DNA from 3 places in the Williamsia sp. MIQD14 genome. Region 1 is predicted to be linked to each of the others. Evidence: riboswitches for the same ligand, from Rfam matches in the RefSeq annotation. Region 1 holds a riboswitch; each other region holds the start of a gene.
What was found. Region 1 has a riboswitch for cobalamin ahead of cobN (cobaltochelatase subunit CobN). Riboswitches for the same ligand answer to the same signal wherever they lie in the genome.

Region 1 (5,448 bases):
GCAGCATCGCGAGCACCATGTCGATCTCGGACTCACCGCGCGGCGCCTCGCCCAGGATGTGCAGGCCGTCGCGGATCTGGACGTCCTTGATCTCGCACAGCCAGCCGTCGACGTGCAACAGCATGTCGTCGAACACCTCTTCGGCCGGACGTTCCTCCAGTCCGAGGTCGGTGTGCATCTGGGCCGCGGTCATCAACGTCCAGATCTGCTGACGGATCGCGGGCAGCTTCACCGGGTCGAGGGTGGTGATGTTGGAGTGCTCGTCGAGGAGTTGCTCGAGGCGGGTGATGTCGCCGTAGCTCTCGGCGCGCGCCATCGGCGGGATCAGGTGATCGACGAGTGTCGCGTGTGCCCGACGCTTGGCCTGGGTGCCCTCGCCGGGGTCGTTGACCAGGAACGGGTAGATCAGCGGCAGGTCGCCGAGCGCGGCGTCGGTGCCGCACGACGCCGACATGGCCAGCGTCTTGCCGGGCAGCCACTCGAGGTTGCCGTGCTTGCCGATGTGGACGATCGCGTCGGCGCCGAAGCCGCCGCGGTCGGCGGGTGCGGCCACCCACCGATAGGCGGCGAGGTAGTGGTGGGACGGCGGCAGATCGGGGTCGTGATAGATCGCGATGGGGTTCTCGCCGAATCCGCGCGGCGGCTGCACCATCAGCAGGACGTTCGCGAACTGCAGTGCGGCGATGACGATCTCGCCGTCGGGGTCCGACGAGCGGTCGACGTAGAGCTCGCCGGGTGGCGGTCCCCAGTGGTCGACGACGCGGGCACGGAAGTCCTCGGGCAGCGTCGCGAACCACTCGCGGTACAGCGACGCCGAGATGCGGACGGGATTGCGTTCGAGCTGCTCCGCGGAGAGCCAGTCCGGATCCTGTCCCCCGGCCTCGATGAGCGCGTGGATGAGCGCGTCGCCGTCACCGGCGGCCAGGCCGGGCACCGCGTCTGCACCGTCCTCGGGACCCATGTCGTATCCGGCGGCGCGCATCGCACGCAGCACCCCGATCGTGCTGGCGGGGGTGTCGAGTCCGACGGCGTTGCCGATGCGTGCGTGCTTGGTCGGATACGCCGACAACATCAGGGCGACGCGCTTGTCGGCGGGCGCGATGTGGCGCAGACGTGCGTAGCGGGTCGCGATACCGGCCACGCGGGCACACCGCTCGGGGTCGGGCACGTACGTGCTCAGTCCCTCGGCGTCGATCTCCTTGAACGAGAACGGGACGGTGATGATCCGGCCGTCGAACTCGGGTACCGCGACCTGCGTGGCGACGTCGAGCGGGGTCATGCCGTCGTCGCCGTCGGCCCACTGCGCCCGACTGCTGGTCAGGCACAGACCCTGCAGGATCGGCACGTCGAGGGCGGCGAGTTCGGCGACGTCCCAGGCCTCGTCGTCGCCTCCGGCGGTCACGCCCGCCGGCCGGGTCCCACCCGCGGCGAGCACCGTGACGACCATCGCGTCGGCCGCACGCAGCGTGTCGAGCAGTTCCGGTGGTGCGGCACGCAACGACGCGCAGAAGATCGGGAGCGGACGGGCACCGTGGGCGACGATCGCATCGCAGAGCGCGTGGATGTAGCCGGTGTTCCCGGACAGGTGCTGCGCCCGATAGAAGAGCACCGCGACGGTCGGCCCGTCCACGTCGGTGTGGTCGCGGTCGAGGAGTCCCCAGGTGGGGGTGGACTGCGGCGGCGCGAATCCGTGACCGGTCAGCAGCACGGTGTCGGACAGGAACCAGCTCAGCTGCAGCAGGTTCTCGGGTCCGCCCTCGGCGAAGTACTGGTGGGCCTGCGAGGCGACGTTGGCGGGCACGGTGGACAGCTCCATCAGCGCCGCGTCGGGCGCCATCTCCCCGCCGAGCATCACCAGGGGTACGCCGGAGGACAGGACCGTGGCCACGCCCGACTCCCACATCTGCCGCCCACCGAGGATGCGCACGACGACGAGGTCGGCGGCCTCGAGCATCGCCGGGAGGTCGTCGGTGACGCTGATGCGGTTGCAGTTCGCCCAGGTGTAGTCGCCACCGGAGGATCGCGCACTGGACAGGTCGGTGTCCGAGGTGGACAGCAGCAGGATCACAGGTGGTGCCTCCCTGGGGGTCTCGCGCCCCGGTGGTGTGGGTCTTCTGGAGAGCGGATCGGGTCTGACTTCCTGCGTCGCCGCAGGTCACAGTGGCGCGACCGCACCGGGTTCACACCGGTTTCCGCACCGCTCTCCTGGGAGACGATACGGGCCCGTTCGCCCACGGTCGTACCGTGGACGCCGTGACCACGCCGCCCGACCCCACCGCGCGGATCCGCGCCGACGACGCCTGCCCCGGCGCCCTGTCGCTGCACCAGGCCGCCGACGGGCCGCTGGCGCGGGTCCGGCTGCCCGGCGGTGTGCTGACCCCGGCCCAGCTCGCCGTGCTCGCCACCGCGGCCGACGAGCTGTCGACCGGCGAGCTCGAACTCACCAGCCGTGGGAACGTGCAGCTCCGGGCGGTACGGGACCCCGAGGAGCTGGCGCAGCGGCTCGCCGATGCCGGACTGCTCCCGTCGGAGACCCACGAACGGGTGCGCAACATCCTCGCCTCGCCGCTCGCCGGCCGGGTGGGTCCGGGACCCGACGTCGCGGGCATCGTCACCGATCTCGACGCCGGGCTGCGCGCCGACCCCGACCTCGCGGACCTGCCCGGACGGGTGCTGTTCGCCGTCGACGACGGGTCCGGCGACGTCACCGGGCTCGGTCCCGACATCGGTGTCCACGCGCTCGGCGGTGATCGGTTCGCGCTGGTCCTCGCGGGCGCCGACACCGGGGTCCGTGTCGCCGCCGACATGGCGGTCGCGACGATGCTGGGCGCGGCCCGCGCTTTCGGCCGTCTCCGCGATCGACACTGGCGGCTCGCGGAGCTGCCCGACGGGGTCGTGGCCGTGCTCTCCGACGTCGGTCTGCCCGCCGCCACCGATCCGGTCGAGCTCGGGAGCGTGGGCTCGGCGCCCGTGGGCTGGTTCGCCCAGTCCGACGGCCGCGTCGCGCTGGGCGCGGTCCTGGCCCACGGGATCCTCCCCGCGCGGGTGGCGGCCGTTCTCGCGGCCGTCGAGAAGCCGGTCATCGTGACCCCCTGGCGGTCGATCGTGTTGGTCGACCTCACCGAGGACGAGGCCGAGGCGGTGGTGCGCGTGCTGGCGCCGATGGGGCTGATCTTCGACGCGAACTCGCCGTGGGCGCAGGTCAGTTCCTGCGTGGGATCTCCCGGGTGCGCGAAGTCGAACGCCGACGTCCGCACCGATCTGGAGTTCGCCGTCGACGCCGGTACGGCGGGCCGCGAGGGGCGTGAGCACTGGGTCGGCTGCGGCCGTGCCTGCGGCAGCCCGCACTCCGAGCACCTGCGGGTCACGGCGACGGGCGAGGGATACGACGGTCAGAGGGTCGACGGCCCGCGGCTATCGTGAGTGCCGACATGTACTCCTACATCCACGACGGCGCCGAGATCTACCGGCAGTCGTTCGCGACCATCCGTGCCGAATCCGACCTGTCGGCGTTCGACGACGACACCGAGACCGTCGTCGTCCGGATGATCCATGCGTGCGGGCAGACCGACCTCACCACCGACGTCGTCGCCACCGGAGGTGTCGTGACCGCGGCGCGGACGGCGCTGCGCAACGGCGCGCCCATCCTGTGCGACGCGACGATGGTCGCCTCCGGCGTCACCCGCCGGCGCCTCCCGGTCGACAACGACGTCGTGTGCCTGCTCGGTGACCCGCGGACCCCGCCGCTCGCCGAACAACTGCACACCACCCGCACCGCGGCCGCGGTCCACCTGTGGGAACCGATGCTCGAGGGTGCGGTCGTCGGGATCGGCAACGCCCCCACCGCCCTGTTCGCGCTGCTCGAGCAGATCGATGCGGGCGGTCCGCGGCCGGCCGCGATCGTCGGCGCCCCGGTCGGGTTCATCGGTGCCGTGGAATCGTGTGCGGCGCTGGCCGAGCGGACCGATCTGGAGTTCATCACCGTCCTCGGTCGCCGTGGCGGGTCGGCGATCACGGCCGCGGCCCTCAACGCGTTGGCGAGTCCGGTCGAGTGAGCGCCGATCACACCGGTCCGGGGTCGGGTGCCGGAAAGCTGTGGGGTGTCGGCCTCGGACCCGGCGACAGCGAGCTGGTCACGGTGAAAGCCGCGCGCATCATCGGCGACGCCGATGTCGTCGCGTATCACTCTGCGCGCCACGGCCGTTCGATCGCACTGGGTGTCGCGACCCCGTACCTGCGCGAGGGGCAGGTCCACGAGAAGCTGGTGTACCCGGTCACCACGGGTACCACCGACCATCCGGGCGGCTACCGCGGGGCGCTCGAGGAGTTCTACACCGAGTCGGCGGCGAGATTGGCCGTCCACCTGCGTGCGGGCCGGACGGTTGCCCTTCTCGCCGAGGGTGATCCGCTGTTCTACAGCAGCTACATGCACATGCACAAGCGCCTTGTCGCCGAGTTCGACACCGAGATCGTCCCCGGCGTCACCTCGGTGAGCGCGAGCACCGCCGCCGTCGGTATCCCGTGGGTCGAGGCCGACGAGACCACCACCGTGTTGCCCGGGACCATGGGGCGCGACGAACTGGTGCGCCGACTGCGCGACAGCGACGCGGTGGCCATCATGAAGCTCGGTCGCACCTTCCCCACCGTCCTCGAGGCGCTGGAGACGGCGGGCCTCGCCGACCGCGCGTGGTACGTCGAGCGGGCGTCGACGACCACGCAGCGGGTGGTTCCGGTCCGCGAGGTGGACCCGACCTCGGTGCCGTACTTCTCGATGATCGTGGTGCCCGGCGTGATCAACGGTGTCGTCAACCACGCCGGCTCCTCCCCCGCGGCGGCAACCGATCCCGTCGGTGGCGAGGTGGTGGTGGTCGGCCTGGGTCCGGGAGCGCAACGGTGGACCACGCCGGAGGTGCTCGACGAGCTCGCGCGCGCCACCGACATCGTCGGCTACAAGACCTACCTCGCCCGAGTGTCCCCGCGCCCCGGACAGCGCATGCACGCCAGCGACAACCGTGTGGAGTCCGAACGGGCCTGTATGGCACTCGATCTCGCTGCCGCCGGCGCCCGTGTGGTCGTGGTGTCCTCCGGTGATCCGGGTGTGTTCGCGATGGCCTCGGCCGTGGTCGAGATGTCAGCGGAGTCGCCGTGGACCGGGGTCACCGTGCGCGTGGTGCCGGGCGTGACCGCGGCGAACGCGGTCGCCGCTGCCGTCGGTGCACCTCTGGGGCACGACTACGCCGTCATCTCTCTGTCCGATCGCCTCAAGCCCTGGGACACGATCGAGCACCGCATCCGCGCCGCGCTGGCCGCCGATCTCGTGATCGCGATCTACAACCCCGGTTCGGCCAGCCGTACCTGGCAGGTCGAGGCGCTGCGCTCGATCCTGCTGACCGAGGTCGGCCCCGATCGTCCCGTGATCGCCGGTCGCGATGTCGGTGGACCGGAACA
Region 2 (5,448 bases), on a different contig from region 1:
CGCAGTGACGCCACGATCTCGCCGACCTCCGGGACACGCGGCGAATGGATGTCGTAGACACCCGGTCCCACGCTGTTCGCGTACCCGATGGCGTTCAGATCGTCGAGAACCTCCATGTGCGAACGCGCTGCCTCGATCGAGGTGACATCGGCGTCGAGATCGGAGATGGCACCGATCACCGCACCGAACTCCGAGTAACAGAGGTGGGTGTGGATCTGCGTCGCATCCGCCACACCCGAGGTGGACAACCGGAACGCATCGACCGCCCAGCGCAGGTACGCCGCCTGATCCTCCGAGCGCAGAGGTAACAACTCCCGCAGCGCGGGTTCGTCGACCTGGATGATCCCGACGCCGGCGTCCTCGAGATCGACGGTCTCGTCGCGGATCGCCACCGCGATCTGGTTCGCGCTGTCCGACAACGGTTGATCGTCGCGCACGAACGACCACGCGAGGATGGTGACCGGCCCGGTCAGCATGCCCTTCACGGGTCGATCGGTGAGCGATTGGGCGTAGTCGATCCACGTCACCGTCATCGGGTACCGCCGACGCACGTCGCCGTACAGGATCGGGGGCCGCACACACCGGGTGCCGTAGGACTGCACCCACCCGTTCTCGGTGGCGAAGAACCCGTCGAGTTGTTCGGCGAAGTACTGCACCATGTCGTTGCGCTCGGGCTCGCCGTGCACCAGTACGTCCAGTCCGAGATCCTCCTGCAGCGCGATGACACTCGCCACCTCGTCACGCATCTGCCGTTCGTACTCGTCGACACCGATCTCGTCCGCGCGCAGCGCCGCCCGTGCGCGACGGATAGCCGACGTCTGCGGGTAGGACCCGATCGTCGTCGCGGGCACGACCGGTAGTCCGAGCCGGTCGTCCTGGGTGGCACGGCGTTGCGCCGCGGGGCCGCGGGTGATCCCCTCGGCGACCGCGGCCGCCACATGCCGGCGGACGGCGTCGTCGTGTACGCGGGGATCCGAGCGGCGTGCGGCCAACGACCGCGCGCAGTCGTCCAGAGCGTCTCCGACGGCGTCGCGTCCGTCGCGGAGTGCCGTGGCCAGCGTGACCACCTCGGCGACCTTCTCCTCACCGAATGCCAGCCAACTCCGCAGCGTGTCGTCGAGTCGGGACTCCGACCCGAGACCGTGGGGCACGTGCAGTGTCGAGCACGACGTCGAGACCGCCACCGAGGCGGCCGAGCCCAGCAGCGTCGCCAGGGTCGCGAGCGAGGCCGACAGGTCGTTGCGCCAGATGTTGCGTCCGTCGACGACCCCCGCCACTAGGAGCTTCGACCTCAGGGTCGGTACCGCGGCCACCGCGTCGGCGCTGCCACGCACCAGATCGACGGCGAGGGCCTCGATGTCGGTGGCGGCGAGCGCGGGCAGTGCGTCTCCGAGATCGCCGAAGTAGCTCGCGACGAGGATCGCGGGACGGTCGGTCCCTGCGGCCAGGTCCCCGTACACCTGCGTGGCGAGGCCTGCCGGATCAGCGTGGAGGTCGGTGACCAGCGCCGGTTCGTCGATCTGCACCCATTCCGCGCCCGCCTCGCGCAGCGTCGACAACAGGGTGCGGTACAGCGGGATCAGCTCGTGGAGTCGTTCGACAGGGGTGGTGCCGTCGATTCCCTTGCTCAGCAGCAGGAAGGTGATCGGTCCGATGACGACCGGGCGCGCCGGGATGTCCAGTGACACCGCCTCGGCCAGTTCGTCGAGGATCTTGCCCGGGTGCAGCGCGAACGTCGTCGACGCCGAGATCTCCGGGACGAGGTAGTGGTAGTTGGTGTCGAACCACTTCGTCATCTCCAGCGGGGCGACCTTCCCGGTGCCGCGTGCCGCGGCGAAGTACCGATCGAGCTCGTCGTCGATGTCGGCGACCCGCGGCGGTAATGCGCCGAGAAGTGCTGCGGTGTCGAGCATCTGGTCGTAGAACGAGAAGGTGTTGACCGGGATCGAGTCGAGTCCGGCTGCGCGCAGACTCCGTAGGGCCGCGCGGCGCAGATCGGCGGCCAGGGCTCGTAGCTGCGTCTGGTCGGTGCGTCCGGCCCAATAGGACTCGACGGCCCGTTTGAGCTGCCGATTCGGCCCGATGCGAGCCGAGCCCAGAGTTGTTGCGGTGAAAGGTGTACCAGTCATGTGCGTGACGATCCTTCGGTGCGTGCGGATGGTCATCACCAAAGAACGTGGTACCGACGAGCCGGTCGGGTGCCCACGGCACGCGACGAACAGCCGTGGCCCCGGGAGGGCACGGCACGACTCCAGCGGTCACACGCCCAGTCCACGAGGCGATGATCCGCCGGGTGCGGCGCACCCGGCACAGTTGGCAGGTCTTCGGACTCGTGGGCGTGACACTCGCGGCCTACTGGCCGACGCTTCCCAGCAGGTCCGCTCTCGCGGACCCGCCAGTGCTGATTGTCGGCGGTCGTTCCCACTCACCGCTGCGGGACAGTCCCGGATTCTCACCGGGTTCCCTCTCGCCCGATCACCGTTTGGACGATGACCGTGCTCGATGCCGCACGACGGACTCAGGGGCTCCTGGGCGTCAGTCGTACGGCAGACCAGCTGCGATCGCGACAGTACGCGCCGGTGTGCCCCGTTAGCATCGCGGTATGCCCTTTCATCGTTTTCTCGAACGCCACGATCACGACGAGTCGTTCGAGTTGGGCAAGGCGATGCGCGAGACCCGTGGACGGTCGACGCTGGCACAGGCGCCCTCCGGTCACCGCGATCTGATCGATCTCGTGCGCCGTCAGCACGAGGGTCGTATCGCCGAGCTGATCCCGCTGCGGATCGCGCGGATGAGCTCCTCGCCCTTCGCGTTCTTCCGTGCGACCGCCGACATCATGGCCACCGACCTGTCGTCGATCCCGGTGACGGGTGTCGATGTGGTGATCAGCGGCGACGCCCACATCGGCAACTTCGGCTTCTACGCGAGCCCCGAACGTCGTATCCTGTTCGACCTCAACGATTTCGACGAGTCCGGCGTCGGCCCCTGGGAGTGGGACGTCAAACGTCTCGTGACCAGTGCGGTGCTGTGTGCCCGCGCCGACGGCGCCGACCGCGACGATCAGGCCGAGCTCGCCGCCGACGTCGCGCAGGCCTACCGCCGTGCCCTGAGGGTGGCGGGTTCGCAATCGGTGATCGACCGCTACTACACCTCGGTCGACGCAGAGGTGTTGGCCGACAACGCCGGTGGTGTGGTGGCCGACGTCATCGACGCCGCGTTGGCCAAGGCCCGGCGCCGGACGGCCGACAGCATCGTCGACAAGATCACCGAGATCGGCCCCGACGGCCGGCGTCGCATCACCCCGGACCCGCCCATCGTGGTGCCGCTGTCGGCGCAGCACCCCGAGCGCATCGAGCTCGCAGGCCAGCGCGTCGACGAGATCTTCGACCACTACCTCGCGTCGGTGCGGACCGATGTGGCGCTGCTGCTGTCGCAGTTCGAGATCGTCGACGTGGCACGACGGGTGGTGGGGGTGGGTTCGGTCGGCAACGTCGCGCTGATCGTGCTGCTCCGCGGCCCGTCGGACGAGCCGATGGTGCTGCAGCTCAAGCAGGCCGCACCGTCGGTGCTCGAGACCAACGGCGGTCTCACCTCGGTGATCCCCGAGACCGAGCAGACGCCGACCGAGGCCCGTGACGCCGTCCGGGTGGTGGCCAGTGCGCATGTGCTGCAGGCGAACTCCGACCCGTTCCTCGGATGGACGGCGTCGCGGGAGGGCGCGTTCTACTGGCGACAGTTCCGCGACATGAAGGGGTCGATCGACGCCACCGACCTCAAGGCGCGGGAACTGCGCCGGTACAGCGAGCTCTGTGCGCGGCTGCTGGCCCGATCACACAGCCAGAGCCCGGCATTCGCGCAGATCGCCGGTTACCTGGGGAAGAAGGCGACGGCCGACACCGCCATCGCCCGGTGGGCGGTCGACTACGCCGATCAGGTCGATCGTGACCATGCGCAGTTCCTCGCCGCGGCGGCCGACGGGACCATCTGAGGCCGGACCGCGTGGAGATCAGGCCGAGGCGACCGCGCGGTCGAACAGCGTGCGGTCGTGGGCGTTGACGATGATCAGATCGGGGTCGGCGCGGCGGCGCAGTTCCGCGATGCGTTCCTGATTGCGCCGCAACTGCGCGCGATCCATCGCGAGCGCGGTCTCGGCGACCCGCATCGTCCACGGTTCCGAGGTCCCGTCCTCGATCGCCCCGCGGTGGTGGAAGGCGTCCCCGCAGTGCAGGACCCACCGGTCACCGGCGTCGACGGCGACCGCCGCATGCCCACGGGTGTGCCCCGGTAGGGAGATGAGGACGATGCCGGGGGAGATGTCGGTCAGTTCCTGCGCCGCGTCGAACCCACGCCAGGCCTCGCCGACGGGTTCGTGGGTGGCGAGGGTGGGCCCGTGCGCCCACTGGCGACGTCGGTAGCGACCGTGTTCGAGTGTGGTGCGCGGGCGTTGGGCGGAGGTGACCTCGGTGGCGGTCGCATGGATCGTCGCCCCCGGGAAATCGGCGATACCGCCGACGTGGTCGAGGTCGAAGTGGGTGACCACGATGTGGCGGACGTCGTCGGTGGAGTGTCCGAGGCGCTCGATCTGGCGGGCCGCGGTCTCGTCGGGGTCGAGCACGGGACGGATCACATGACGCAGCGGGCCCAGACGTCGTGCGGGGGAGGCACAGTCGGCAAGGCCGTAACCGGAGTCGACCAGGACGAGGCCGTCGTCGGTCTCGATCAGCAGCACGTGGCACACCAGCGAATCGCCCGGGACGGGCATCGTGCCGCAGTTCAGGTGATGGACGCGCACGTCAGACCACCGCGCGGAAATGGGTGATGAGGCGCCACCCGTCGAGTTGGTGGAAGGCCAGCCCCGGCGGCTGCGAGGCGTCGACGATGTCGGTGCCCTCGAAGGACAGGTTGAGAGTCGACGAGACGCCGGGGGCGAGGCACACCGGACGACCGGCGAAGCTGGTGACCGCGCCGGTGTGCGCGTGCCCGCACAGGAATCCGACGACGCCCGGGTGCTTCTCGACGAGCCGCACCAGGCGGTCCTCACCGGTCTGCCGGATGGAGTCCATGAACGGCATGCCCAACACCACCGGGGGATGGTGGAAGCACACGATCACCGGCACGCCGGCGCCGACGGCGGTGATCTCGCGGTCCATCCAGGCGATCGTGTCGTCGGACAGGAATCCGTCGTTGCGACCGGGGATGGTGCTGTCGCACATGAGGAACAGCGCGCCGGCGATCACCGCCGCGCGGTTGAGCGGCATGTCGTGGGTGTGCCGCTTGAACAGGCCGAAGCCGAACTCGTCGCGACGATCGTGGTTGCCGGGGATCAGCAGCGTGGTCGGCAACGGGACACCGCGGAGAACCGCGGCGGCCTCCTCGTACTGGGTCGGCGAACCGTCGTCGGTGATGTCGCCGGTGACGACGAGCACGTCGATGCCGTCGGCGCGTGCG
Region 3 (5,448 bases), 160 kb from region 1:
GATCTCTGATCCGGCGCAGGCGCGCGAGGTCGGCCGTGCGGGTCGGCGAGAGGGGTTCAGTCATGCGGGGTCCATCGCAGTGCCGGGCCCAGTCGTGTCGCCATGTCGGTGATGATCTGGATGTAGTCGTCCTTCTCGAACGAGAACGGCAGGGCGAAGGCGACCTCGGTGGCGCGCTGGAAGCCGGCGTGCGAGAACAGCCGTGCCGCGAGGTCGTCGGACGGCCCGACCAGATCAGGCGCGAACACCATCCCGCGCGGACCCTGCGGCTCGAGCGTCCGGGCGAAACGGCTCTCCGCGTAGGCCTCGTAGCGGCGGATCTGATCGGGAGTCGCGGTGTCGGTGGGGATCACCACGAGTCCCTGCGACACCCGTGCCCGCGACGGGTCGGGATGCGCCGCGCGATAGGCGTCGATGTGCTCGGCCTGAATCGTCGCGAAGTCCCGCGCCGGGCCGCCCTCGGTGAACACCACCGACGAGGTCAGGTAGTTCAGGTGCTGCTCGCCGGCCCAGGTCGCCGAACCCAGTCCCCCGCCGTACCAGACACGACCGGCGAGGCCCGGCGAGTGCGGTTGCACACGCCGCGAGAACAATTCGATGCCCACGGTGCCCTCGAAGTCGCTCACCGGATCGCCGCGCAGGCAGCGCAGCAGACGCAGCACGCGCTCCTTGGAGAAGTCCTCGACGTCGTGGGTGTCGGGGTAGAGGGCCTGTCGATAGTCGTCGTAACGCATCGGGGTGCCCACCGACACACCGGGATTGATGCGTCCCTGCGACAGCACGTCGACGGTGGCGAGGTCCTCGGCGAGCCGGAACGGGTTCTCGAGTCCGAGCGGGATGACCGCGGTACCGAGCTCGATCCGCGAGGTCACCATCGCCGCGGCCGCCATCACCGCGACCGGCGAGGAGATCCCGTACTGCAGGTGCCGGTCACGCAGCCACACCGAGTCGAAACCGAGGTCCTCGGCGAGACGGATCGTGTCGATGGTCTCCAGATGCCCCTCGCGCGGCGACGACTCGTCGAACCGACCGATCGTCAGGAACCCGAGCTTGTCCAGTGCGGTGCCCTCGCGCGGCATGTCGGCTCCCCTGTTCTCACGCGGTTCAGGGGAACCAGTGTGCCCGGTCACCGCGCCGAGCGCCTGCGTCGGTTCGCTTTGACTGTTGCGCAGGACTTCGGCACCATCGCCGACGGCGAGTCGTCTCGCCGTGCACCTGTCCCCGACCTCGACCCACATATGACCTCACCACTGCATACTGCGAAGACCATGACTCGTGAACCCGGTACCGAGCTGGCCCCCGTGGCCGGCAGCGCTGTGCACACCCACGTCCATCTGCCGCATGTGTCGCCGATCGCCGAGGCTCGACGCGTCGGCGTCACCGCGTTCCAGCTCGCACGCGGTGTCGGTGAGGTGGCGGTCGGTTTCCGCTCCCGCAAGCCTCTCCCCGAACGCGCGGCCCGCGAGGTCCGCGACGTCTTCGAGCGGCTGGGGCCCACGTATGTGAAGCTCGGCCAGCTGATCGCCTCGAGTCCGGGCGTGTTCACCCCGGCGCTGTCGCGCGAGTTCGAGACACTCCTCGACAGGGTGGCCCCCGCACCGATACACGTCATCGAGAAGGTGTTGACCGGTGCGTTCGGGGCGCCCCCCTCGCAGGTGTTCGCGCAGTTCGACGCCGAGCCGATCGCGTCGGCGTCGATCGCGCAGGTGCACACCGCGACGCTGCACAGCGGCGAACGGGTCGTGGTGAAGGTGCAGCGTCCGGGCATCGCCACGCGCCTTGCGGCCGATGTCGCGATCCTCGAGCGGCTCGCCGACCTGCTCGAGCTGTCGCCGTACGGCCGGATGCTCAGCGCGCGGAACGTGGTCGACGACTTCGCGACCGGCCTCGACGCCGAGCTCGACTTCCGCAACGAGGCGCAGGCCATGGACGACTTCGTCGCGGGGCTGGCCGGCACGCCGTTCGCCGACCGTGTGCGGGTACCGACGGTGCACCACGAGTTCACCACCGGCGAGGTGCTCACGATGGAGTACATCGACGCCGTCCGGATCGACGACGTGCGTGCTGTGCGCAAGGCCGGACACGACGGCACTGCGCTGGTGCGCAATCTGCTGCTGGTCTTCCTCGAGTCGGCCTTCCACGGCGGCCTGTTCCACGGCGACCTGCACGCGGGCAACGTCCTCGTCGACTCCGACGGCAAGTTGGTGCTCCTCGACTTCGGCATCGTGGGCCGCTTCACCCCGCGCACCCGTCGCATCATGCGGCGGCTCGTCGGTGACCTGATGGTGCGCAACGATTACGAGGCGGCCGGCCGCGCGCTGTTCACACTCGGCGCGGTGCGCAACCCGGGCAGCACCCGGGAGGGTGCGAAGGACATGCGCCGGTTCACCGCACCGATCGCGGGCAAGGACCTCGCGGGGATGTCGTACACCGCACTCGGTACCCAGCTCGCCACGCTGGCGAAGGCCTACGACCTGCGGCTGCCGCGCGAGCTGGTCCTGGTGGGCAAGCAGCTCCTCTACGTCGAGAAGTACATGAAGCTGCTGGCCCCACAGTGGCGGGCGCTCACCGACAAGGAGCTGTTCACCTACATGAAGGCTCTGCTCACCGAGGACAACCCGAGGCACTGACCCGGGACGGTCGCGGGCTCGGGTAAGTTCTGCCCCGACGTCGGTGTGCTCCCGGTCGTCTTTTTCCTCCGGGAGCACCGCAAGAGGGAATCCGGTGCGAGTCCGGAACTGCCCCGCAGCGGTGATCGGGAACGACGCGACAGCAATGCACTGGCCCCGGCCGGGAAGCAGTCGCCGGTAGGTGGCATCGAGACAGATGCCGTGCCCGAGAGTCCGAAGACCTGCCGCCGTTGGTCGCGTCGGACGATGCGACCGCTCATCGGCCTCGTGGGATATGGCCGGTGCGGCGCCCCGTGAACCTGTCGTGGCTGTCTGCACCCCTTTCCGCACAGACGGAAAGGGATCGGATGCAGGTACGCGGCCGCCCCGGTGTCGGCATGGCCGTCGCGCTCTCCCTGCTCGTGCTGCTCGCCGTCTCCGTGGTCGGGATGATCGTCGGCAGCGTGCACATTCCCGCGTCCGACGCGGTCCGCTATCTGTGGGCCGATGTCGTCGGCGGCACCATCGCCCCGCCGGACGTCCCGGGCTACCGGATCGTGACCGATTCACGACTCCCCCGGGTCCTCACGTCGATCTTCGTGGGCGCCGGTCTCAGCGTCGTCGGCGTCGTGGTGCAGGCTCTGGTCCGTAACGCCCTGGCCGACCCGTACATTCTGGGTATCTCCTCGGGCGCGTCGGTGGGCGCCACCGCCGTGGTGTTGTTCGGCGCACTCGGCGGCCTCGGACTCTATGCGCTGCCGTCGGCGGCGTTCCTCGGCGCGTTGGGCGCGACGGTCATCGTGCTGGTGCTGGCCCGCAGCGCAGGCGGTCTCGAACCGACCCGTCTGGTTCTCATGGGAACCGCACTGGGCTACGGGTTCTCGGCCATCACGACAGTTCTCGTGTTCCTCGCGCCTGCCGGCGACGCCGCGCGCAGCGTGATGTTCTGGCTGCTGGGCAGTCTTGCTGCGGCGACCTGGCACTCGGTGTGGTTGGTCGGCACGGTGTCGATGGTCGGCATCGTGCTCGCGAGCGCGTGCGCACGTCACCTCAACGCACTGTCGATGGGCGAGGATGTCGCGGCCAGCGTCGGCATCCATGCCGGCCGATTCCGTCTGGCGTTGTTCGTGGTGTCGGCCGTCATCGTCGGCGTGATCGTGTCGGTGTGCGGCGCAATCGGATTCGTCGGCCTGATCATGCCGCACGTCACGCGGCTGCTCGTGGGCGCCGACCACCGACGGGTACTGCTGCTCAGCCCCGTGCTGGGCGGCGTGTTCGTGGTCGTCGCCGACATCGTCTCCCGCACCCTGGTGCCGCCGTACGAGTTGCCGATCGGCGCTATCACCGCCGCGGTCGGGGTGCCGGTGTTCGTGACACTGATGCGCCGCCGCGACCGGGTGACGTCATGACCCCCCACCCGCAGCCCGCGCCGAAGCCGGCCGTCGACTACCGCGACGTGTCGATCCGCCTGGGCGAGAACGAGATCGTGCACGACCTGTCGTTGTCGGTGTCCGAGGGCGGGTTCCTCGGCGTCATCGGCCCCAACGGCAGCGGCAAGTCGACGATCCTGCGTTGCCTGTTCCGTGCCCTGTCCCCGTCGAGTGGCCACGTCACCGTGCACGGCACCGACATCACCGCCACCTCGCTGCGCGACAACGCACGTCAGGTCGCGGCACTCACCCAGTCCTCGGCACTGTCCCTCGATTTCACCGTCGCCGAGGTGGTCGCGACCGGTCGACTACCCCACATTCGCCTTCTCCGGTCGGCCACTGCCGCCGATCGCGAGATCTGCGAGCGCGCCATGATCGACGCCGGGGTGGGAGGTTTCGGACACCGACGGTTCGCCGAACTCTCCGGAGGAGAGTCCCAGCGGGTGCTCATCGCCCGCGCCTTCGCGCAGCAGACCCGCGTGTTGGTCCTCGACGAACCCACCAACCACCTCGACGTGCATCACCAGTTCGCGGTGCTCGAGGCGGCCCGTGCGCGAGGCGTCACCGTGATCGCCGCATTGCACGACCTGAACATCGCCGCCCAGTTCTGCACCGAACTCGTCGTCGTGTCCGAGGGGCGGATCGTGTGCCGCGGAACGCCCGCCGACGTCCTGACGGCCGGCACCATCACCCGCTGGTTCGGTATCGGGTGCCACATCGTCACCCATCCACGCCTGCACGTTCCGCAGATCATCTTCGACGAAGGGACCACCCGATGACACGCACCTTCCTGGCCGGCGCCGTCCTGGCACTCACCGCGACACTCGTGATCAGTGGCTGCGGCGCCGAGGTGTCCGAGCGCGCCTCACCGACGTCGTCCGGTGCAGCCGTCACGGTGACCAACTGTGGCGCCCCGCTGTCGGTTCCGTCGCGTCCGACGAAGGTGCTCACCAACGACACCGGCATCACCGAGATGATGTTCGCGTTGGGGCTGGCGGACCGGATGGTGGGCTACACCACCTACGAGGGCAAGGAGCGTGACATCGCGTCGTCGCCGTGGCGGTCGGAGTTCGCCTCGACGCCCTCACTCGGCACGGCCTTCACCCGCGAGGTGATCCAGAAAGCCGCGCCCGATTTCGTGTTCGCCGGATGGAACTACGGCTTCAAGGAGTCGACCGGCGTGACACCCGCCTGGCTCACCACCATCGGTGCGACTCCGTACCAGTTGACCGAGGCGTGCAGGCAACCCGGATCGACCCGGCGCGGGATCACCCGTCCGCTCGACGCCCTCTATGACGATCTCACCAACCTGGGCCGGATCTTCGGCGTCGAGGATCGCGCCTCGGCCCTGATCGCCGGGTACAAGCGGGAGGTCGCCCAGTCCGCCGCCACCGCACCGGCGGCCGATC

Region 2: another riboswitch for cobalamin. It lies ahead of metE (5-methyltetrahydropteroyltriglutamate--homocysteine S-methyltransferase); the one in region 1 lies ahead of cobN (cobaltochelatase subunit CobN).
Region 3: another riboswitch for cobalamin. It lies ahead of ACQ7HM_RS17625 (FecCD family ABC transporter permease); the one in region 1 lies ahead of cobN (cobaltochelatase subunit CobN).

Annotation. Positions count from the first base shown of each region.
Region 1 is NZ_JBPFDG010000005.1:198,823-204,270, forward strand. Features, by position in the region: gene cobN (cobaltochelatase subunit CobN) at 1-2,068, opposite strand, end outside; adenosylcobalamin (AdoCbl) riboswitch at 2,117-2,206, opposite strand; gene cobG (precorrin-3B synthase) at 2,254-3,423, shown strand; gene ACQ7HM_RS18385 (precorrin-8X methylmutase) at 3,432-4,055, shown strand; gene cobJ (precorrin-3B C(17)-methyltransferase) at 4,052-5,448, shown strand, end outside.
Region 2 is NZ_JBPFDG010000001.1:1,454,784-1,460,231, forward strand. Features, by position in the region: gene metE (5-methyltetrahydropteroyltriglutamate--homocysteine S-methyltransferase) at 1-2,129, opposite strand, end outside; cobalamin riboswitch at 2,316-2,495, opposite strand; gene ACQ7HM_RS06450 (DUF2252 domain-containing protein) at 2,603-3,988, shown strand; gene ACQ7HM_RS06455 (MBL fold metallo-hydrolase) at 4,007-4,792, opposite strand; gene ACQ7HM_RS06460 (metallophosphoesterase) at 4,794-5,448, opposite strand, start outside.
Region 3 is NZ_JBPFDG010000005.1:35,072-40,519, reverse strand. Features, by position in the region: gene ACQ7HM_RS17640 (helix-turn-helix transcriptional regulator) at 1-64, opposite strand, end outside; gene ACQ7HM_RS17635 (LLM class flavin-dependent oxidoreductase) at 57-1,079, opposite strand; gene ACQ7HM_RS17630 (ABC1 kinase family protein) at 1,269-2,630, shown strand; cobalamin riboswitch at 2,655-2,873, shown strand; gene ACQ7HM_RS17625 (FecCD family ABC transporter permease) at 2,978-4,018, shown strand; gene ACQ7HM_RS17620 (ABC transporter ATP-binding protein) at 4,015-4,818, shown strand; gene ACQ7HM_RS17615 (ABC transporter substrate-binding protein) at 4,815-5,448, shown strand, end outside.